DNA from 4 places in the Kitasatospora sp. NPDC085464 genome. Region 4 is predicted to be linked to each of the others. Evidence: riboswitches for the same ligand, from Rfam matches in the RefSeq annotation. Region 4 holds a riboswitch; each other region holds the start of a gene.
What was found. Region 4 has a riboswitch for cobalamin ahead of ACIGG8_RS00630 (ribonucleoside-diphosphate reductase subunit alpha). Riboswitches for the same ligand answer to the same signal wherever they lie in the genome.

Region 1 (5,530 bases), on a different contig from region 4:
ACCTCCGCGCTCGACCCGACCGCCGCCGAGGAGGTGCTGGCCGCGATCACCCGGCTGGTGCACGACCTCGGCGTGACCGTCCTGCTGGCCGAGCACCGCCTGGAACGGGTCGTCCAGTACGCCGACCGGGTCGCCTACCTGCCCGGGGACGGCACCGTCGTGCACGGCCCGCCCGCGGAGGTCTTCCGGACCACCGCGATCGCCCCGCCCGTCGTCGACCTCGGCCGACTGGCCGGCTGGCGGCCGCTGCCGCTGTCCGTCCGGGACGCCCGCCGCGCCGCGGCCCCGCTGCGGCAGCGGCTCAGCGACGTGCCCGTTCCCCCGCCGCGCCGGGCAGCGGTGGCGGGGGAGCCGGTGCTGGACGCCCGGGGGGTGGTCGTCCGCTACGGGCCGGTGGCCGCCGTCCGGGACGTCGACCTGTCGCTGGGCGCCGGCGAGGTGACCGCCCTGATGGGGCGCAACGGCTCCGGCAAGTCCTCGCTGCTGTGGGCGCTGCAGGGCTCCGGCCCGCGCCAGGGCGGCAGCGTGAAGGTCACCGGCGCCGGGGAAGGGAAGACCGAGGACCCCAAGCGCCTCCCGGCCGCCCGGGCCCGCCAGCTGGTCGGTCTCGTCCCGCAGACTCCCACCGACCTGCTGTACCTGGAGACGGTCGCGCAGGAACTCGGCCAGAGCGACGTCGAAGCCGACCGGGTCGGCGGCCCGACCGCACGGCAGATCCTGGACCGCCTGGCCCCCGGGATCCCGGATGACACCCACCCCCGGGACCTCTCCGAGGGCCAGAAGCTGGCCCTCGTCCTGGCGATCCAACTCGCCGCCGCACCACGGGTCGTGCTGCTGGACGAGCCCACCCGCGGGCTCGACTACCAGGCGAAGGAGGCGCTCACCGGCATCGTGGACGCCCTCGCCGTCGAGGGGCGCACCGTCGTGGTCTCCACCCACGACGTCGAGTTCGTCGCCTCCGCTGCCGACCGGGTCGTGGTGATGGCCGAGGGGGAGGTCGTCGCGGACGGCCCGACCGCGGAGGTCATCGTCGCCTCACCGACCTTCGCCCCCCAGACCGCCAAGATCCTGGCGCCGCTGGCCTATCTGACGGCCCACCAGGTCGCCGAGGCCCTCGAACCGGCGGAGGCGGCCCGATGACCGCCCTGCGGATCCCCGGCCGGGCCCGGGTCGTCATCGCGCTGGCGGCGTTCATCGGCCTGGTCGCCTTCACCTGGCCGTTCGCCGTCGCCCCGGGGAAGTTCGGCTCCTCCTACGCGCCACCGCTGATCTTCGGCGCCCTGCTGGTCCTGGTGCTCGCCGTCGTCATCGCGGAGATCTCGTCCGGCGGCATCGACGCCAAGGCCCTCGCCATGCTCGGCGTCCTGTCGGCCGTGAACGCCGGACTGCGCCCGCTCGGCGCCGGCACCGCCGGGGTGGAGACGGTGTTCTTCATCCTCGTCCTGGCCGGCCGGGTCTTCGGCCCCGGCTTCGGCTTCACCCTCGGCTGCACCTCCCTGTTCGCCTCCGCCCTGCTCACCGGCGGCGTCGGCCCCTGGATGCCCTACCAGATGTTCGGCTGCGCCTTCGTCGGCATGCTCGCCGGCCTGCTGCCCGGTACCCGGCGGCGCCGTGTGGAGGTGCCGATGCTGGCCGTGTACGGCGCCTTCTCCGGCTACCTGTTCGGCTTCCTGCTCAACCTGTCCTTCTGGCCGTTCTCCACCGACCCGAACAGCTCGATCGCCTACCTGCCGGGCCTCCCGTTCACCGAACAGTGGCACCGCTACCTCCTGTTCGACCTCGCCACCTCGCTCGGCTGGGACACCGGCCGCGCCGTCACCACCTTCACCGCCGTCCTCGTCGTCGGGCCGGCCGTCCTCACCGTCTTCCGCCGCGCCGCCCGCCGCGCCAACTTCGAGCCCACCGTGCGCTTCGAGGCTCCGCGCGGTGCGGACGCCGCGGTGGGAACGCAGGCCGTCGCCCGGCCCGTCGGGGCGGAGAACTCCTGAACCGGAAGGCCACCATCGTGCCCAAACCCGCGAAACCCCGGACGATCACGCTGAACGGGGTCGACGTCGTCGTCCTGACCCCGGAACAGCACGCCGGCCTGGCATCCGCACGCCGCCAGCTGGGCGGGGCTCAGGCGCAGGTCGCCCGGATGAAGCTCGACCTCCACCGGAAGAGCCAACTGCTGGGCGAGGCCGAACGGATACTGGCGAGCATCCCCGCCGACGGGATCGGGCACCTGGACTGTCAGCTGGATCCAGGACGCACCCTGCCCCAACTGATCGCGGACATCCGCGCCGCCCTGCCGCGCACGCCCGACGCCCAGGCGCGTCCCTGACCGTCGCTGGGTGTACGGAACCGGGTGAGGCCCCGGGCCGGCGGCCGTGCGCCGCGGCCATGGCCGGTGCCCCGGGGTGCACCCGTGCGCCTCCGCGGGCGGCGCCGGGTCTCACCATGCGGACACGTTGCGTGAATTCCGCGTGGGTTCGGGTTCCTTGCCCCTAAGCTGGCCGGGCAGCTGGTTCGCCCTGTCCGCCAGGCGGGGCGTCGTAAGAGGGAACCCGGTGACGCCGTTTGATCGGCCAGTCCGGGACTGCCCCGCAGCGGTGAGTGGGAACGACCGCCGTCATACGCACTGGGCCCGGGACGGGTCTGGGAAGCGACGGCCAGTAGGAGTCCGCCCTCGACAGGGTGGGCGTGCCCGCGAGTCCGAAGACCTGCCACTGCCCGCCCGCGGAGGATCCGCGCGCGGCAATCCGGTGACCTCGTGGGCGGGTCGGCGACCATACCAGGCAGATCAGGCCCGTACGTCGGTGCGGCCGCTGCCCGGTCCGTCATCCCTTCGCGCCCCTGCGGTCTCCGGATCCCTGAGGAGACAGACTCGCGAAGGAGAGTCCCTTGACCACGAAGTCCGCAGCCGCGGCAACCCTCGCCACCGCGTACGGCTACCCCCGCCAGGGGCGGGGCCGGGAGCTGAAGAAGGCGATCGAGGGCTACTGGAAGGGCGCGGTCACCGCCGAGACGCTGCTGGCGACGGCCGCCGACCTGCGCCGCGGGAACTGGCAGCAGCTCGCCGATTCCGGCATCGGGGAAGTCCCGACCGGTGACTTCTCGCTCTACGACCACGTGCTGGACACCACCGTCGCGGTCGGCGCGATCCCCGTCCGCCACCGGGCCGCGGTCGAGGCCGACCCGCTGGACGGCTACTTCGCCATGGCGCGCGGCACCCAGGACGTCGCGCCACTGGAGATGACCAAGTGGTTCGACACCAACTACCACTACCTGGTCCCGGAGTTGGGCCCCGACACGGCCTTCGCGGCGAACCCGGCCAAGTCGGTGGGCGAGCTGACCGAGGCCCTCACGCTCGGTCACACCGCCCGGCCGGTGCTGGTCGGGCCGGTCACCTACCTGCTGCTCGCCAAGCCCGCGCCCGGTGTCGCCGAGGACTTCCAGCCGCTGACCCTGCTGGACCGGCTGCTGCCGGTCTACGCCGAGCTGCTCGCGGCCCTGAAGGCCGCCGGCGCCGAATGGGTCCAGCTGGACGAGCCCGCCCTCGTCCAGGACCGCACCCCCGCCGAGCTCAACGCCGCCGCCCGCGCCTACCGCGACCTCGGCGCCCTCACCGACCGGCCCAAGCTCCTGGTCGCAAGCTACTTCGACCGCCTCGGCGACGCCCTGCCCGTCCTGGCGAAGGCCCCGGTCGAGGGCCTGGCACTGGACTTCACCGGACCGGCCGCGGCCAACCTCGCCGACCTCGCCGCCGTCGGCGGGCTGCCCGGCAAGCGACTGGTCGCCGGGGTGATCGACGGACGCAACATCTGGATCAACGACCTGGAGAAGTCGCTCGCCACCCTGGCGACCCTGCTCGGCCTCACCGACCGGGTCGACGTCGCGCCCTCCTGCTCACTGCTGCACGTGCCGATCGACGCCACGCTCGAACGCGACATCGACCCGCAGATCGCCCGCTGGCTCGCGTTCGCCAAACAGAAGACCGCCGAGGCCGCGCTGCTCGCCCGCGGCCTGCGCGAGGGCACCGGCGCGATCACCGCCGAACTCGCCGCCAACCGCGCCGACCTCGCCTCCCGCGCCACCTCACCGATCACCCGCGCCCCCGCCGTCCGCACCCGCGCCGCCGCCGTCACCGCGGACGACGCCCGCCGCGCCCAGCCCTACCCCGTACGGGCCCAGGCCCAGCGCGCCCGGCTCAGGCTGCCGCTGCTGCCGACCACCACCATCGGCTCCTTCCCGCAGACCACCGAACTGCGCGTCGCCCGGGCCGACCTGACGGCGGGCCGGGTCGACGCGGCCGCCTACCGGGAGCGGATGGAGGCCGAGGTCCGCGACGTCATCGCCTACCAGGAGAAGGCCGGACTGGACGTCCTGGTGCACGGCGAGCCCGAGCGCAACGACATGGTCCAGTACTTCGCCGAACAGCTCACCGGCTACCTGGCCACCCGGCACGGCTGGGTCCAGTCGTACGGCACCCGCTACGTCCGCCCGCCGGTCCTCGCCGGGGACATCTCCCGCCCGCACCCGATGACGGTGGACTGGTTCGGCTACGCGCAGGGCCTGACGGACCGCCCGGTCAAGGGCATGCTGACCGGCCCGGTCACCATGCTGGCCTGGTCCTTCGTCCGCGACGACCAGCCGCTCGCCGACACCGCCCGCCAGGTCGCCCTCGCCCTGCGCGACGAGGTCACCGACCTGGAGGCCGCCGGCGCCGCCGTCGTCCAGGTCGACGAGCCGGCCCTGCGCGAGACCCTCCCGCTGCGCGCCGCCGACCGCCCGGCCTACCTGGACTGGGCCACCGAGGCGTTCCGGCTGGCCACGTCGGGCGTCCGCGCGGACACCCAGGTCCACACCCACATGTGCTACGCCGAGTTCGGCGCGATCATGAAGGCGATCGACGACCTCGACGCGGACGTCATCTCCCTGGAGGCGACCCGCTCGCACATGGAGGTCGCCGGGGAGCTGGCCGAGGCCGGATACCCGCGCGAGGTCGGCCCGGGCGTCTGGGACATCCACTCCCCGCGCGTCCCGAGCACCGAGGAAGCGGTCTCGCTGCTCCGGGCCGGCCTCGCCGCCATCCCGGCCGAACGCCTCTGGGTCAACCCGGACTGCGGCCTGAAGACCCGCGGCTGGCCGGAGACCCGTGCCTCCCTGGACAGCCTGGTCGCCGCCGCCCGCCGCCTGCGTGAGGAACTCGCCGACTGACCGTCCCCCCGAAGGGAGCCGTCGGCCGAGCGGCCGGCGGCTCGCGGCCCCGGCGGACCTTCCGTCGGGGCCGCCCGGTGCGCACTCCCGTGCGCCCGGGGGCCGGTCAGCGGGCGCCGGTGACGCTGCCGTCCTCGGCTGCGGCTCGCGGCCTGTGGGCGACGAAGGTCAACCGTCCCCCCACCCCGATGGTCAGGTTCTCGAAGCCCAGCGTCTGCAACCGCGTCAGGAAGGACGACGGCTCCACCGGGTTGTACGTGTCGCCCTCGTGGAAGTGGTGCAGCCCGTCGCCGGCCAGGCTGTCCGAGCCCACCAGCACCCCGCCCGGGCG
Region 2 (5,530 bases), on a different contig from region 4:
CGGGCACTGACCGGGACACCGGCCGTCGGGCACTGGTCCGGAGGCACTGACCCGGAGTCACGGCCCCGGAGTCACGGCCCGGGCGTCCCGGTTCCGGACCGCTACCGTCGACCGCTACCGTCCGTCGGGCGGGGGAGGGATCGTGGCGGTGCCGGGCGCCGGTTCCGGCCAGACCAGCAGCACCGGGCAGGGCGCGTGGTCGACGACGAAACGGGTCGCGGGGCCGAGGCTGTGCGGTCCGAGGCGGGTGCGGTCGCCGTCGCGGGCGAGGACGAGCAACGCCGCGCCCTCGGTGGCCGCGACGACCTCGCGCTCGACCCGTCCGGTCCGCTCCACCCGGGCGCAGGGCCGTCCGAGCCGCTCGGCGGCGGCGTCGAGGAGTTCCCGGGCGGAGGCCGCCGCCAGGGTCTCCACCCGGGTGCCGGGGTCGCGCTCGCGGTGGCCGCGACCGAGCAGCCCGGCGAACGCGCCGTGCGCGACGCCGGGGACCTCCTGGCCGCTGACGTGGAGCAGGACGATCTCCGCCTCCCGGGGTGCGTGGGCGCGGGCGGCGTCCACGCAGGCGGGCCAGGTGCCTTCGGTGATCCAGACGACGACGGTCACGCGGTCAGCCTCCGATGATGTGCAGGGACCCCCACAGTGCCACCACGGCCGTCACCAGGGCAGCGGGCACGACGAGCAGTCCGAGCCGGGTGAACTCGCCCAGGCCGACCTCGGTTTCGTGCTCGCGCACGATGCGCCGCCACAGCAGCGTGGCCAGCGAGCCGGCGTAGGTGAGGTTGGGGCCGATGTTGACCCCGAGCAGCACCGCCAGCACCGCCCCGGCGCCGGACGGCACGGCCAGCGGGAGCAGGACGAGGGTGGCGGGCAGGTTGTTGATGACGTTCGCGAGCACCGCCGCCAGCGCCGCGGTGCCCAGCAGCGCGGGCAGCGAGGTGCCGTCGGGCACGAGGTGCCCGAGCGCGGAGGCCAGCCCGTTGTCGACCACGGCCCGGACCACGATGCCGAGCGCCAGGACGAAGGCCAGGAACGGTACGGCGGCCGAGCGCACGATCGCCACCGGGGTGGAGCGCCGCCGGACCAGGGCCCGGACGGCGAGCACCAGCGCGCCGGCCAGCGCCGCCCAGGCCGGATCGACGCCGACGATCGAGGTCAGGACGAATCCGGCGAGCGTGCAGGCGACGGTGACCAGCGCGAACAGCGGCATCTCCGGCGCCTCCGCCTCGCCCGCGGCCGGGGCGCCCGCGTCGAGATCGGCGGCGAAGAACCGGCGCAGCACCACGTACTCGACGGCGATGGCCGCCAGCCACGGCAGCGCCATCAGTGCGGCGAACCGGGTGAAGCTCAGCCCGCTGGCGGCGAAGGCCAGCAGGTTGGTGAGGTTGGAGACCGGCAGCAGCAGCGAGGCGGTGTTCGACAGGTGGGTACAGGCGTACAGGTGCGGTTTGGGGCGCGCGCCGAGCCGGGCCGCGGTGACGAACACCACCGGCGTCAGCAGCACCACGGTGGCGTCCAGGCTGAGCACCGCCGTGACCACCGAGGCGACCACGAACACCTGCACCAGGAGCCGCCGCGGACTCCCGGCCGACGTCCGGGCCATCCACGCCCCGCAGGCACGGAACAGGCCCTCGTCGTCGCACAGTTGAGCCAGCACCAGCACGGCTGCCAGGAACCCGATCACCGGCCCGAGCCGCTGCGCCTCGGCCACCGCGTGGTCCCAGGAGATCGCGCCCGTGGCGATCGCCAGCCCGGCCGCCGGGACCGCGACCACCGCCTCCGGCCAGCCCCACGGCCGTACCACCGCGCAGACGAGTACCAGCACCAGCAGGCCGACGGACAGCGCTTCCGCGGATGACGTACTCAGGGTCTTGCTCCTCGCAGGTGACGGTGACCACCCACCCGATCCGGAAACTCGCAGGTGAGCCGGTAGGAATGTACCGGTTGGCCGCCGTACCGCCGGTGTCGGCGCGGGGGAGGTGCGCGGTGGGCACGGCCCCGCTGTCCGGGGCCCACCCGCTGCCTCGGCCGGCGCGGGGGCGGCCGGGCGTCCGAGGCCGCGCGCGGCACGGCTCTGTCCACGGCTGGGGAGGACGCGCTGGGAATCCCGGCCCGGGCCGCGGCACCGACTACAACGAGTCCCGGGCCGCCGTCGCCGCCTCATCCAGTGGCCCTGCGGTACGGGCGCGAACCAGCAGTTCCAACGGCGCGCGGCGTGAGGTAGCCACCCTCGCCTCCCATCCCGGGAGCCGGGGGCCGGAGGCTCGCCGACCGGGGGCCGCGCCCGGCTGCGGGGTGGCCCCCGGGTCGAGCGGGCCGATCGCGCCATCGGCCCGGCGCCCGGTGCGTGGGACCCCGATGACGCGGCGCGCACCCGGACCTCTGGACTTACTAGGACGTCCAACTATATGGTCGACGGCAGGTCCGCGGTGTCAGGGAAGCCGGTGTGAGTCCGGCACGGTCCCGCCACTGTGACCGGGGAGTCCGCCCTCGCAGGAGACGGCCACTGGCAGCCAGCCGGGAAGGCCTGAGGGCGTGCGGTGATCCGGGAGTCAGGATACCGGCCGCGGGTGATCCGTGTTTTCCACGAGGATGGAGACGACACGCATGACTCCGGGCTGCTCCCGTTCCGCTGCTCCTGGTGGTCCCGTGCCGATGGCCGTCGGGGCCCACCTGCCCTGACGGTCCGTCAACCACCGCAGCCGGGGCGGCGCACGACCGTGCGCCCCGCCGTCCGGCGGCGGCCTCCATTCCTCCTCTCCCGACCCGTTGAGAGAAGGAACCGATGGTCCGTGAACTGACCCACTTCGTCGCCGGGAAGCGCACACCCGGGACGTCCGGTCGCTTCGGCGACGTGTACGACCCCAACACCGGCCGGGTGCAGGCCCGGGTGCCGCTCGCCGACCGCGCCGAGGTCGAGGCGGTGATCGCCGACGCCGCGCAGGCCCAGCCCGCGTGGGCGGCCTGGAACCCGCAGCGCCGGGCCCGCGTCCTGCTGCGCTTCCTGCAGCTCGTCGAGCAGGAGAAGGAGGAGCTGGCCCGGCTGCTGTCCGCCGAGCACGGCAAGACCGTCGCCGACGCCCACGGCGACCTCCAACGCGGCCTGGAGGTCGTGGAGTTCGCCGCCGGGATCCCGCACCTGCTGAAGGGCGAGTTCAGCGACAACGCCGGCACCGGCATCGACGTCTACTCGATGCGCCAGCCGCTCGGCGTCGTCGCGGGCATCACGCCGTTCAACTTCCCCGCGATGATCCCGCTGTGGAAGGCCGCGCCCGCGCTGGCCTGCGGCAACTCCTTCGTCCTCAAGCCCTCCGAGCGTGACCCGTCGGTGCCGCTGCGGCTGGCCGAGCTGTTCCTGGAGGCCGGGCTGCCGCCGGGCGTGTTCAACGTGGTCAACGGCGGCAAGGAGGCCGTGGACACCCTGCTGGAGGACCCGCGGGTCGAGGCGCTGGGCTTCGTCGGCTCGACCCCGATCGCCCAGTACGTCTACGCGACCGCCGCTGCGCACGGCAAGCGCGCGCAGTGCTTCGGCAGCGCCAAGAACCACATGATCGTGATGCCGGACGCGGACCTCGACCAGGCCGCCGACGCGCTGATCGGCGCCGGCTACGGCTCGGCCGGCGAGCGCTGCATGGCCATCTCCGTCGCCGTCCCGGTCGGCGAGGAGACCGCGGACGCCCTGGTGGCGAAGCTGGTCGAGCGGATCGCCGCGCTCAAGGTCGGCCGCTCGGACGACCCGGCGGCGGACTTCGGCCCGCTGGTGGGCCGCGACGCCCTGGAGCGGGTCCGCGGCTACCTGGACCTCGGGGTCGAGGAGGGCGCCGAACTCGTCGTCGACGGAAGGGACTTCCGCCTGGAGGGGCACGAGGACGGCTACTTCCTCGGCGCCTCGCTGTTCGACCGGGTCACCCCGGAGATGCGGATCCACCGCGAGGAGATCTTCGGCCCGGTGCTCACCGTCGTCCGCGCCGCCGACTACGAGGAGGCGCTGCGCCTGCCCAGCGAGCACGAGTTCGGCAACGGCGTGGCCATCTACACCCGGGACGGCGACACGGCGCGGGACTTCGCCCGCCGGGTGAACACCGGCATGGTCGGCGTCAACGTGCCCATCCCGGTGCCGATCGCCTACCACACCTTCGGCGGCTGGAAGCGCTCCGGCTTCGGCGACCTCAACCAGCACGGCCCGGACTCGATCCGCTTCTACACCCGCACCCGCACCGTCACCTCGCGCTGGCCCTCCGGGGTCAAGGAAGGCGCGAGCTTCACCATGCCGACGATGGGATGAGCGCCGTGCACGATCTCACCGAGGACCAGCGCGCCATCGCGGAGACGACCCGGGCCTTCGCCGACGAGTACCTGGCACCGAACGCCGTCGAGTGGGACCGGACCAAGCACTTCCCCGTGGACGTGCTACGCAAGGCAGCGGACGTCGGTCTGGCCGGCGTCTACGTGCGCGAGGACGCCGGCGGTTCCGAACTCTCCCGCCTGGAGGGGGTGGTGGCCTTCGAGGCGCTGGCGACCGGCTGCCCGTCGATCGCCGCCTACCTGTCCATCCACAACATGGTCGGCTGGATGATCGACCGCTACGGCAGCACCGCGCAGCGCTCCCGCTGGCTGCCCGGCCTCTGCACCGCCGAGCACCTGGGCAGCTACTGCCTGACCGAGCCCGGCGCCGGCTCCGACGCGGCGGCGATCGCCACCCGGGCCGTCCGGGACGGCGACCACTGGGTGCTGGACGGCGTCAAGCAGTTCATCTCCGGGGCAGGCGACTCCCGGATCTACGTGGTGATGGCCCGCACCGGTGGACCGGGAGCCGACGGGGTCTCCGCGTTCGTCGTCGAGCGGGACGACCCCGGCGTCTCGTTCGGGCCGAACGAGCGGAAGATGGGCTGGAACGCCCAGCCCACCCGGCAGGTCGTGCTGGACGGTGTCCGGCTGCCCGCCGACCGTCTGCTCGGCGCCGAGGGCGAGGGCTTCCGGATCGCCATGAGCGGGCTGAACGGCGGCCGGCTCGGCATCGCGGCCTGCTCGCTCGGCGGCGCGCAGGAGGCGCTGGAGCGCGCCACCCGCTACCTGGCGGACCGTGCGGCGTTCGGCGCCCGGCTGCTGCACGCCCAGGCTCTGCAGTTCCGACTGGCCGACATGGCAACGGAGTTGGAGGCGGCCCGGGCGCTGGTGTGGCGGGCGGCCGGCGCGCTGGACCGGGGCGATCCCCGGGCGCCGCAGCTGTGCGCGATGGCCAAGCGCTACGCCACCGACACCGGCTTCGACGTCGCGAACCAGGCCCTCCAGCTGCACGGCGGCTACGGCTACCTGGCCGAGTACGGCATCGAGAAGATCGTCCGCGACCTGCGGGTGCACCAGATCCTGGAAGGAACCAACGAGATCATGCGCGTCATCGTCGCCCGCAGCCTGACCGGAGCCGCGTGATGGCCGGCCACGACCTCGACGAGGTCATCCTCCAGCGCGAGGGCCGGACCGGACTCATCGTCCTCAACCGGCCGGCGGCCCTGAACGCCCTCACCCACACCAT
Region 3 (5,530 bases), on a different contig from region 4:
GCCCTCGGCCCGCTGGAGGCGGTGCTCGACCAGGAGTACCGCACCTCGTGTGCGGCGCTCGCCACGCCGGACCTCGCCGAGGGCATCAGGGCGCAGGTGATCGACAAGGACCGCTCGCCGCGGTGGAGCCCCGCCACCCTGGGCGCCGTCGAACCCGCCGCCGTGGCCCGCTACTTCGCCCCGCGCGGCGGACGCGAGCTCGGCCTCGCCGCCACCACCACACCCCTGGAGCGCTGGTGACCCACAGCATCGGATTCATCGGACTGGGCAACATGGGCGGCCCGATGGCCGCCAACCTCGTCAAGGCCGGCCACCGGGTGATCGGCTACGACCTCTCGGCCGAGGCCCGGGACCTGGCCGCAGCACAGGGAGTGATGATCGCGGTTTCCGCCGCCGAGGCGGTCGGCGAGGCCGACGTGGTGCTGACCATGCTGCCGACCGGACGCCATGTCCTCGACTCCTACGGCGAGTTGACCGAGGCGGCCACCGGCGCGCTGTTCATCGACTGCTCCACCATCGCCGTCGGGGACGCCCGGGTCGCCGCCGACCTGGCCCGCACGGCCGGGCACCGGGCCGTCGACGCACCGGTCTCCGGTGGTGTGCCCGGTGCCGAGGCCGCGAGCCTCACCTTCATGGTCGGCGCCGACGAGGCCGACTTCGCCGAGGCGGAGCCGCTGCTGGCCGCGATGGGCCGCAGGGTCGTGCACTGCGGTTCCTCCGGTGCCGGGCAGGCCGCGAAGATCTGCAACAACATGATCCTCGGCGTCTCGATGATCGCGGTCAGCGAGGCCTTCGTGCTCGGGGAGAGCCTCGGGCTCAGCCATCAGGCCCTGTTCGAGGTGGCCTCCACCGCCTCCGGACAGTGCTGGGCGCTCACCTCCAACTGTCCCGTGCCCGGCCCGGTCCCGGGCAGCCCCGCCAACCGCGACTACGCCGGCGGATTCGCCGCCGCCCTGATGGCCAAGGACCTCGGACTCGCGGCCGCCGCGGCCGCCGCCTGCGACGTACCGGCCGAACTGGGCGGCAGGGCATCGGAGTTGTACGCCGCGTTCGCCGAAGGGGCGGGCGCCGGGCTGGACTTCTCCGCCATCATCACCACCCTCCGGAAGGACACCGCATGACGTTCGAGACGATCCTGGTCGAGCGCAGGGGCCGGGTGGGGCTGATCACGCTCGACCGCCCGAAGGCGCTCAACGCGCTCAACACCCGGCTGATGACCGAAGTCGTCGCCGCGGCCACGGAGTTCGACCGGGACCGCGAGATCGGCTGTCTGGTGGTCACCGGCTCGGAGAAGGCCTTCGCGGCCGGCGCCGACATCAAGGAGATGCAGTCCCTGGAGTTCGTCGACGCCTACCTCGGCGACTGGTTCGCCGCCTGGGACCGCTTCGCCGCGCTGCGCAAGCCGGTCGTCGCGGCGGTGGCCGGGTACGCGCTGGGCGGCGGCTGCGAGCTGGCGATGATGTGCGACGTCCTGCTGGCCGCGGACACCGCCAAGTTCGGCCAGCCGGAGATCAAGCTCGGTGTGATCCCCGGCATCGGCGGCTCGCAGCGGCTCACCCTGGCCGTCGGCAAGGCCAAGGCGATGGAGCTGTGCCTGACCGGCCGGATGATGGGCGCCGAGGAGGCCGAACGGGCCGGCCTGGTCTCCCGGATCGTCCCCGCCGACCAGCTGCAGACGGAGGCCCTGGCCACCGCCGAGACCATCGCGGCGATGTCCACCCCGGCCGCGGTCATGCTCAAGGAGAGCGTCAACCGCTCGTACGAGACCACCCTCGCCGAGGGCGTCCGCTTCGAGCGCCGGCTCTTCCACGCCACCTTCGCCACGGCGGACCAGAAGGAGGGCATGGCGGCCTTCGCCGAGAAGCGCCCGCCGACGTTCGGCAACCGCTGACGTCCGGCAACCGCTGAGTTCGGCAACCCGCTGACGCCCGGCCCGGTGCGCCGCCCCTCCACGGGGCGGCTCACCGCCGGTCAGCTCCCGGCCCGCCGGAGCAGGTAGGTGTCCATGATCCAGCCCTTGCGCTCGCGGGCCTGCTCGCGCAGCTCGCGGATCCTCGGGGCGGCCTCGGCGAGCGGGCCGGCGACGAGGATCTCGTCGGGGGTGCCGAGGTAGGCGCCGTACCGGATCTCCAGCCCCTCGGGGTCGATCTCCGTGAAGGCGGCCCGGCCGTCCAGCATCACCACCACGTCGTCCACGCCCTCGGGGAAACCCTCGGCCAGACGGCGGCCGGTGGTGATCTGCACCGGGCGGCCGACCCGGGTCAGTGTGGTGCGGTGGCGGGCGGCGAGCGCCGAGACGCTGCTGATGCCCGGGACCACCTCGGAGTCGAACACGACGGTGCCGCGGGCCAGGACGTCGTCCACGACGGCGATGACGCTGTCGTACAGGCTCGGGTCGCCCCAGACCAGGAACGCCCCCGTCTCGTCCTCGCCGAGGTGCTCGGCGAGGAGCCGTTCGACCAGGTCGGCGCGGCGGACGCGCCAGTCGTCGACGGCGGCCGCGTACGCGGGGGTGCTGCGGTCCCGCTCCGCGTCCGGCGCCTCGACCACGCGGTGCCCGGCCCGGCCGTGCTCGGCGAGGATCCGTCGACGCAGCCGGATCAGGTCCTGCCGTTCCTCGCTCTTGTCGAGGATGAAGAAGACGTCCGTGCGGGCGAGCGCCTTGACGGCCTGCAGGGTGAGGTGGTCGGGGTCGCCCGCGCCGATGCCGATGACGAAGATGTGCCGCATGGGAGGCATTCTGCCCTCCGACCGGCCGTTCCCCGACCGGCGGACCGGCGCGCGTCCAGGAATCCACCCGCGTCACCGTGACGTGACGCACGATCCCTTGACCCGATCTTTTCCGTTTCGCCATGATGAGCCGTCACGTTGTGACTCCGCCCACGGGGGAAGTCCGGTTCGAATCCGGCGCTGGCCCGCAACGGTAGGCCGCCGACGCCACGTCGGCGGCGAGCCCGAGTACCCGTCGGCGGAGGTGTGTCGTCCCCTCCTCCCGTCGTGGTCTGCGGGCCGGAGCTCCGAGGGCTGCTCCGGCATACGCCGACGCCCTCCGGGCCCCTGCGTCCAGGCCCGGAAAGGCACCCATGCCCACGCTCCGCCGCACCCTCGGTCTGCTCGCGATACCCGCCCTGGCCCTCGCCACCGCGCTCCCTGCGGCCACCGCCGCCCACGCCGACACCACCTCCTCCCGGACGGTCCGCCCCGACGGTGCGGCGGCCGGCTGGCTGGCCCGCCAGCTCGTCGGCGGTGACCACTTCGAGAGCGTCTTCAACGGCACGGCCTACCCCGACCAGGGGCTGACCATCGACGCCGTGCTGGCCTTCGCCGCCTCGCACAGCTCCGACGAGGCCGCCGCCCGGGCCACCGCCTGGCTGGCGAAGCCCGAGATCATCTCCGGCTACCTCGGCGACGGCACCACCGAGGCGTACGCGGGCGCGACCGCCAAGCTGCTGCTCGCCGCCGAGGTCCGCGACGCGAACTCGGCGAGCTTCGGCGGCGTCGACCTGCCCGCCCGGCTGCGCTCGCTCCAGACCCCCGAGGGCCGCTTCTCCGACCGCTCCCAGTGGGGCGACTACAGTAACGCCTTCGGCCAGTCACTGGCCCTGATCGCCCTGCACCGCACCCCCGGTGACGCCCCGACGGCGGCCGTGGACTACCTCGCGAACAGCCAGTGCGCGGATGGCGGGTTCCCCGTCGCCTTCGGCCAGACCACCTGCACCAGCGACCCGGACGCCACCGCCCTCGCCGTCCAGGCGCTCGCCGCCACCGGCCGCACCGCCAAGGCGAACGCCGGCCTCACCTGGCTCACCACCCACCAGAACGCCGACGGCGGCTTCGCGGCGGCCGGGGCGACCGCCTCCAACGCCAACACCACCGGTCTGGCCACCCAGGCGCTGCTCTCCGGCGGGCGCTTCGGCGCCGGCCTCAAGGGCTGGAGCCGGCTGGTCAAGCTCCAGCAGGGCTGCTCGGCCGACCCGGCGGTGCGCGGCGCCGTCGCCTACGACGCGACCGGCTTCAACGCGGGCAACGGCGCCCGGGCGACTGCGCAGGCCGTCCTCGGCCTGGGCGGTGCGCCGCTGGCCACCCTGTCCGCGGCCGGCGCGCGCCCCGACGCCCCCACCCTGGCCTGCCCGGCCCCGGCCGCCCACTGAACGGCTCTGATACCGCGAGGAGTTCACCGATGACCGACACCCTCACCCTGGCCCGCCCGGCCCGACGTACGCTCGGGTCGATCGCGGCCGCGGCGGCCCTCACCGCCGGCCTGCTCGGCGTCTCCGCCGCCCAGGCCCCGCAGGCCCACGCGGCGGCCTGCAGCGGCACCACCGGCGTCACCGTCGTGGTCGACTTCACGGCCGTCGGCGGCGGCATCGAGACCGGCTGCGCCCCCGGGGACCCGGCCAGCGGCCTGGCCGCGCTGACCGGCGCCGGATTCACGTACGGCTTCCACCCGCGCTTCCCCGGCTTCGTCTGCAGGATCAACAGCCTGCCGACGACCTGCACCAACCCCACCGGCAGCGCCTACTGGTCGTACTGGCACGCCCAGCACGGCGGCCCCTGGTCGTACAGCAACCTCGGCGCGGGCAGCTACAACCCGGCGCCCGGCGACGTCGAGGGCTGGTCCTTCGGCGCCGGCGCCCAGCCCGGCATCACCGCCCCCTGACGTACGACGACACACCGGTGCCCCGGCCCTTCCGCGGAAGGGCCGGGGCACCGCCTACGCGGGGATCACCTTCCGCGAGCCGTCCTCCGGCGGCGGACGAAGTGCTCGGCCAGCACCACGGTGATGACGCCGGCAGCGGTGAACAGCAGTGTGTTGGCCACGATGCCCGACGTGGTCAGCCACCCGGGATCATCGCCGTTCGGCAGTCGTGTCGTGGTGAACAGCTCACCGACGCCCGTCAGCAGCCCCCGGGCGAGGTAGACGCCCGCGAACGCGGCGAGCCCGACGGGCAGGGTGAGGACGATCGACGCGAGGTAGTAGCGCCCGTTCCCCGTCAGCCCGCCAATGGCGGCCAGTACGCCGACCGAGGCCACGTAGCCGCCTGCCACCCACCTGGAAACACCCATCGGTACCACTTCCCCCTGTTCCGTGGTCCGGCGGCGGGATCCGTCGGGCCGTCGTGGTTCTGCCCTGCCGAGGGGAGGATGATCCGTGCTCGACTCCCCTGCGGAGTCGGAGCGGTCAGCTGCCGTAGCGCAGCGAGACGGTGTCGCCGAGGTGGACGGTGGTGGCCCGGGTGGCGGCCACGGCGGTGGCGCCGTCCAGGCTGACCTTCCAGGTGGACGAACCGCTGTTGGCGGTGCCGTTGATCGCCGTGACGGTGCCGCCGCCGGTGGACGGCGTGACGGCGGTGACGCAGCCGGCCGGGGTGGCAGTGCCCGCCGCGTCGAGGACGTCGCCGAGGGTCGCGGTGCCGCCGGTCGGGGTGAGCGTGACGGTGCAGGCCTTGAGCGCCCCGGTGCCGTCGTCGACGACCAGGGCGAGCCTGGCGGCGGTACCGGCCGTGAAGCCGGTGGTGGCGGCCCAGGT
Region 4 (5,530 bases):
CTCAAGTACCTCGGCGCCGCCCTGCCCGACGTCCCCGCCTCGATGGACGCGCTGGGCCCCTACAGCGCCACGATCGGCAAGCAGCCCAACGTCCTGGAGTACTACGCCCACTGGAAGGGCGGCTTCGACACCGCCGGCGTGCGGCGGATCTACGAGGCCGGGGCGCTGCCCTACATGGCCTGGGAGCCGTACGACCACTCGCTCGCCTCGATCGCGGCCGGGGACACCGACGACTACGTGCGCGGCGTCGCCAAGGCCGTCGCCAAGCTCAACCTGCCGATCGCCGTCAGCATCGCCCACGAGATGAACGGCGACTGGTACCCGTGGGGCCGCCAGGCCTCCAGCCCGGCGGACTTCGTCGCCGCCTGGCGCCACGTCCACGACATCTTCGACCAGGCCGGCGCGACCAACGTGATCTGGGTGTGGAGCCCCAACATCACCGACCCCGCGCCCAACACCCGCCTGGCGCCGTACTACCCCGGCGACACCTACGTCGACTGGGCCGGTATGACCGGCTACTTCACCAAGAGCGGGCCGAAGACCTTCGAGACCCTGTACGGGCCGACCATGGCCGAGATCCGCACCTTCTCCAAGAAGCCCTTCTTCATCAGCGAGACCGCCTCCGAGCAGGGCAAGCGCCAACGCGCCGACATCGACCAGCTGTTCTCCGGGCTGGAGGCGCACGACGACATCGTCGGCTTCGTCTGGTTCAACATCGTCAAGCGGGCGGACTGGCGGGTCGAGGCGGTCCCGGACACCCTCGCCGCCTTCAAGCAGCGCGTGTCCGACCCCCGCTACGGCTTCGACATCCGGAACCCCCGATGAGCACTGACTCCGACTTCAACCCGTTCGCCCCCATCCCGCGCCGCCGCGCGCCGAAGGGCGACGCACCGCCCGGCGGCGCCGTGCCCGACGGGCCCGCGCCCGACGGCAGCGCGCCCGACGGCAGCCGGCAGGGCGGCACCGCGCCCGACGGGCCCACGCCCGAGCGCGCCACGCCCGAGCGCACCGCGCCCGCCGGCACCGCGACCGGCCGCGCCGCCCGTCGCCGGGCCGCGGGGTCGGAGCCGACCGTCCCCGGGCCCCGCACGGACACCGCCGCGCCGACCGCAGCACCGGCCACCGCGGCGACCGCGACCGCCGTGGCCAACCCCGACGGCATCGAGCTGGCCCCGTACACGATCCCGCAGGTCCCCGCGATCGGCTGGGACCCGGGCACCAGCCCGCGCCGCCGCTGGATCGCCCGCGGCCTGCTCGGCGCCGTCCTGGCCGTCCAGGCCGCGCTCTCGCTGCGCCTGCTCGCCGCCGCGCACCCCGACGAGGCCGCCGCGATGGTCGCCGGCCGTCGGCAGCTCGCCCACCTGATGCACGGCACCCCGGTCGCCACCGACCTGGTCGACCGGATCAACGGCTCGCCCTGGCTCTACCCGCCGCTGGCGGGCGCGGCCGCCGACGCCAACGGCATCTGGGGCACCCGGCTGCTCAGCCTCGGCTTCGCGCTGGCCACCACCGTGCTGCTGTACTCGCTGACCCGGAGGCTGTTCAACGAGCGGGTCGCGATCTGCGCGATAGCCGTCTACGCCGTCCTGCAGTCCACCGTCGTGGTCGGCTTCTACGCCGCCCCCGAGTCCCTCGCCGTGCTGCTGGTCGCCCTCGCGGCCTGGGCCACGGTGTTCACCTCACGGCGACATCCGGCGCTGATCCTGACCGCCGCCCCGGCGGCGGCGCTCGCCTGCGCCGTCGCGTACTCCGCGGCTTTCGCCGTGCCCGCCCTGGTCGGCCTCGCGCTGGCCACCGCCCGTCCGCACCGCCGGTTCGGCCCGGCCGCCCTGCGCGCCCTGCTGCTGGCCGCCGGCACCGTCGTCCTGCTGCTGCCGTACGGCACGCTGGGCGAGCTCGCCGGGTGGTCGCCCTCACACGGCAACGCCCCCGGCTCGGCCCGCGCCGTCCTGCTCTCCACCGTCCAGTGGAGCGGCCTGTTCACCGTCCTCGCGGTGGCCGGCACGATCGCGTACGCGCGCCGCGAACAGATGAACGAGCACGACGCGCCCGAGAAGGAGGCCGTTCCCACCTCGCGCGGCCACCGCGCCCTGCTCGGCACCGTGCTGACCGCCACCGCCCTGCTCGTCCCGGCCGCGCACGTGTGGACCGGCACCTCCGGGGCGCTGTTCCGCCACCTCGCCTACGGCATGCTGCTGGCCGCCCCGCTCGCCGGGGTAGGCCTGACCCGGCTGGTCGGCGCCCACTTCCGCCACCCCCAGCTCGGCATCCTGGTGTGGGTCGCGCTGCTCGCCCTCGGCCTGGAACAGTCCGCCCTGCGGTACCAGAACGGACCCGACTCCGGCCGCCTGCTGGCCGTCCTGCGGTCCCACGCGGTGCCCCAGGGGCGCTACCTCACCGAGGTCGACGGACTCGCCGAGTACTACCTCGGCGCGGTCAGCAAGCCCGAGCAGTGGGTCTCCGCGCGCACCGGCACGGAGTACCGCGACGCGGCCGGCGTGCAGCACCACGGGGACGACGGGAGCGTCGCCGCGATCCGCGACGGCTGGTACACGATGGTCGTCCTCGACAGCACCGCGCCGCGCGCCACCGACCGCGCCCTGAGCGCCGCGCTGGCGGCCGGCGGGCAGTACCGACTGGTGGCGCAATTCACTTCGCCGACCGGCGATTCGAGCACGTACAAGGTCTATCTCAAGCACTGACCGGCCGGCGGGCCCGCCCACGCGGGCGACACGACAGGCACAACATATGGTGCCGCCGCAGAGCAGCGGCACTACATGTATGCTCGCTTCTGCTGTCGATGCAGGGGAACCCGGTGCGAATCCGGGACTGCCCCGCAGCGGTGTGCGGGCGGCTGGAGCAGCTGTCCCCGCGAGTCCGAGTACCTGCCGGCGGCGTGCGCCACGGCCCTCCCGCAGAGGCCGCGCCAGCACCAAGCACCACCCCTCCGGGCCTCGCGGGCGGGCCGGGGAGACACCGTCGCGCGACGCCGTTTGCGTTCGTGCCGTGCTCCCCTGCCCCGACCGGCCCGAGGCTCCGATCACCGCCGCCGATCGCCGCCAGGAGAGAGCGCCTTGACCACCGCTGCCTCAGCCACCCTGCCCGCCCAGGGCTCCGGTACCGCCTTCATCGACCCGAAGGTCTCCGACCCCGGCGGCGCCCTGCTGCGGCTGCTCACCGACCGCAGTGTCGACCTCCCCGAGGTCGACCCCGGCCATGTCGCCGCCGCTGCGCTGCGCGGCCGCCACGCCGGCTCGGACTTCGCCGAGCTGCGCGGGCTGGCCGTGGACGCCGCCGCGTCGATGATCGCCGAGGACCCGCAGTACTCGAAGCTCGCCGCCCGCCTGCTCGCGCTGGAGATCGTCGACGAGGCGAACAGCCAGGGCGCCACGTCCTTCTCCGCCTCGATCGCCGTCGGCCACGCCGAGGGCCTGATCGGCGACACCACCGCGGACTTCGTCGCCAAGCACGCCGCCGCGCTGGACGCCCTGATCGACGCCGCGGGCGACGACCGCTTCGAGTACTTCGGCCTGCGCACCGTGCAGTCCCGCTACCTGCTGCGCCACCCGATCACCCGCAAGGTGGTCGAGACCCCGCAGCACTTCCTGCTCCGCGTCGCCTGTGGCCTGGCGGTCGGCGACAACGAGCAGTCGGTGCGCGAGGTGGCCGAGCTGTACGGCCTGATGAGCCGCCTGGAGTACCTCACCTCCTCGCCGACGCTCTTCAACTCCGGCACCCGCCACCCGCAGATGTCGAGCTGCTACCTGCTCGACTCCCCGCTGGACAACCTGGACTCGATCTACAACCGCTACGCGCAGATCGCCCGCCTGTCCAAGCACGCCGGCGGCATCGGCCTGTCCTACTCGCGCATCCGCTCGCGCGGCAGCCTGATCCGCGGCACCAACGGCAAGTCCAACGGCATCGTGCCGTTCCTGCGCACCCTCGACTCCTCGGTCGCCGCCGTCAACCAGGGCGGCCGCCGCAAGGGCGCCGCGTGCGTCTACCTGGAGACCTGGCACGCCGACATCGAGGAGTTCCTGGAGCTCCGCGACAACACCGGCGAGGAAGCCCGCCGCACCCACAACCTCAACCTGGCGCACTGGATCCCGGACGAGTTCATGCGCCGGGTCAACGCCAACGCGGACTGGTCGCTGTTCTCCCCGGCCGACGTGCCCGAGCTCGTCGACCTGTGGGGCGAGGAGTTCGACGAGGCCTACCGCAAGGCCGAGCAGGCCGGCAAGGCCGTCCGCACCATCCCGGCGCAGACCCTCTACGCCCGCATGATGCGCACCCTGGCGCAGACCGGCAACGGCTGGATGACCTTCAAGGACGCCTCCAACCGCGCCGCCAACCAGACCGCGCTGCCGGGCCGCACGGTGCACTCCTCCAACCTGTGCACCGAGATCCTGGAGGTCACGGACGACTCCGAGACCGCCGTCTGCAACCTGGGTTCGGTCAACCTCGGTGCGCACGTGGCCGTCGGCGCCTCCGCGGACGACCTGCTCGGCGCGATGGACTGGGAGCGCCTCGACGCCACCGTCCGCACCGCCGTCACCTTCCTCGACCGCGTGGTGGACATCAACTTCTACCCGACCACCGAGGCCGGGACGTCCAACTCCCGCTGGCGCCCGGTCGGCCTCGGCGTGATGGGCCTCCAGGACGTCTTCTTCAAGCTGCGGATCGACTTCGACTCCGCGCAGGCCGCGCGGCTGTCCACGCTCATCGCCGAGCGCATCATGCTCACCGCGTACGAGCGCTCCGCCGACCTGGCCGAGCAGCTGGGCCGCCACGAGGCGTACGGCGAGACCCGCGCCGCCCGCGGCGAGCTGCACATCGACCACTTCCCGACGGCCGCCCAGCAGTGGGCCGACCGCTGGACCGCGCTGCGCGCCCGGATCGCCGAGACCGGCCTGCGCAACTCGCTGCTGCTGGCCATCGCGCCGACCGCGACCATCGCGTCCATCGCCGGCGTGTACGAGTGCATCGAGCCGCAGGTGTCCAACCTGTTCAAGCGCGAGACGCTCAGCGGCGAGTTCCTCCAGGTCAACCCGTACCTGGTGCGCGAGCTCAAGGAGCTCGGCGTCTGGGACCAGCAGACCCGCGACTCGCTGCGCGACGCCAACGGCTCCGTCCAGGAGCTGAACTGGCTGCCGGCCGAGGTCCGTTCGCTCTACCGGACGGCCTGGGAGCTGCCGCAGCGCGCGCTGATCGACCTGGCCGCGGCCCGCATGCCGTACCTGGACCAGAGCCAGTCGCTGAACCTGTTCATGGCGGCGCCGACCATCGGCAAGCTGAGCTCGATGTACGCCTACGCGTGGAAGGTGGGCCTGAAGACCACCTACTACCTGCGCTCGCGTCCCGCGACCCGCATCGCCCAGGCCGCCTCCGGTGCCGCCCGCAGCGCCGTGCCGGTCCCCGCCCCCACCATGACCCAGGCCGAGCAGGACGCCATCGCCTGCTCCCTGGAGAACCCCGAGTCCTGCGAGGCCTGCCAGTGAGCACCCCCGACGACCGCAAGATGCTGCTCGAC

Region 1: another riboswitch for cobalamin. It lies ahead of metE (5-methyltetrahydropteroyltriglutamate--homocysteine S-methyltransferase); the one in region 4 lies ahead of ACIGG8_RS00630 (ribonucleoside-diphosphate reductase subunit alpha).
Region 2: another riboswitch for cobalamin. It lies ahead of ACIGG8_RS08510 (CoA-acylating methylmalonate-semialdehyde dehydrogenase); the one in region 4 lies ahead of ACIGG8_RS00630 (ribonucleoside-diphosphate reductase subunit alpha).
Region 3: another riboswitch for cobalamin. It lies ahead of ACIGG8_RS08540 (prenyltransferase/squalene oxidase repeat-containing protein); the one in region 4 lies ahead of ACIGG8_RS00630 (ribonucleoside-diphosphate reductase subunit alpha).

The regions. Positions count from the first base shown of each region.
Region 1 covers NZ_JBITTM010000007.1:221,463-226,992, forward strand. Annotated here, with positions in the region: gene ACIGG8_RS08575 (ABC transporter ATP-binding protein) at 1-1,140, shown strand, start outside; gene ACIGG8_RS08580 (ECF transporter S component) at 1,137-1,988, shown strand; gene ACIGG8_RS08585 (hypothetical protein) at 2,006-2,323, shown strand; cobalamin riboswitch at 2,505-2,708, shown strand; gene metE (5-methyltetrahydropteroyltriglutamate--homocysteine S-methyltransferase) at 2,884-5,199, shown strand; gene ACIGG8_RS08595 (class I SAM-dependent methyltransferase) at 5,306-5,530, opposite strand, start outside.
Region 2 covers NZ_JBITTM010000007.1:202,189-207,718, forward strand. Annotated here, with positions in the region: gene ACIGG8_RS08500 (universal stress protein) at 115-603, opposite strand; gene ACIGG8_RS08505 (SLC13 family permease) at 608-1,864, opposite strand; cobalamin riboswitch at 2,390-2,581, shown strand; gene ACIGG8_RS08510 (CoA-acylating methylmalonate-semialdehyde dehydrogenase) at 2,783-4,282, shown strand; gene ACIGG8_RS08515 (acyl-CoA dehydrogenase family protein) at 4,279-5,427, shown strand; gene ACIGG8_RS08520 (enoyl-CoA hydratase/isomerase family protein) at 5,427-5,530, shown strand, end outside.
Region 3 covers NZ_JBITTM010000007.1:208,452-213,981, forward strand. Annotated here, with positions in the region: gene ACIGG8_RS08520 (enoyl-CoA hydratase/isomerase family protein) at 1-240, shown strand, start outside; gene mmsB (3-hydroxyisobutyrate dehydrogenase) at 237-1,121, shown strand; gene ACIGG8_RS08530 (enoyl-CoA hydratase) at 1,118-1,891, shown strand; gene cobF (precorrin-6A synthase (deacetylating)) at 1,972-2,730, opposite strand; cobalamin riboswitch at 2,845-2,985, shown strand; gene ACIGG8_RS08540 (prenyltransferase/squalene oxidase repeat-containing protein) at 3,084-4,151, shown strand; gene ACIGG8_RS08545 (flagellar hook-length control protein FliK) at 4,181-4,660, shown strand; gene ACIGG8_RS08550 (hypothetical protein) at 4,726-5,067, opposite strand; gene ACIGG8_RS08555 (hypothetical protein) at 5,183-5,530, opposite strand, start outside.
Region 4 covers NZ_JBITTM010000001.1:143,696-149,225, forward strand. Annotated here, with positions in the region: gene ACIGG8_RS00620 (glycoside hydrolase family 26 protein) at 1-825, shown strand, start outside; gene ACIGG8_RS00625 (glycosyltransferase family 39 protein) at 822-2,702, shown strand; cobalamin riboswitch at 2,765-2,908, shown strand; gene ACIGG8_RS00630 (ribonucleoside-diphosphate reductase subunit alpha) at 3,099-5,498, shown strand; gene ACIGG8_RS00635 (ribonucleotide-diphosphate reductase subunit beta) at 5,519-5,530, shown strand, end outside.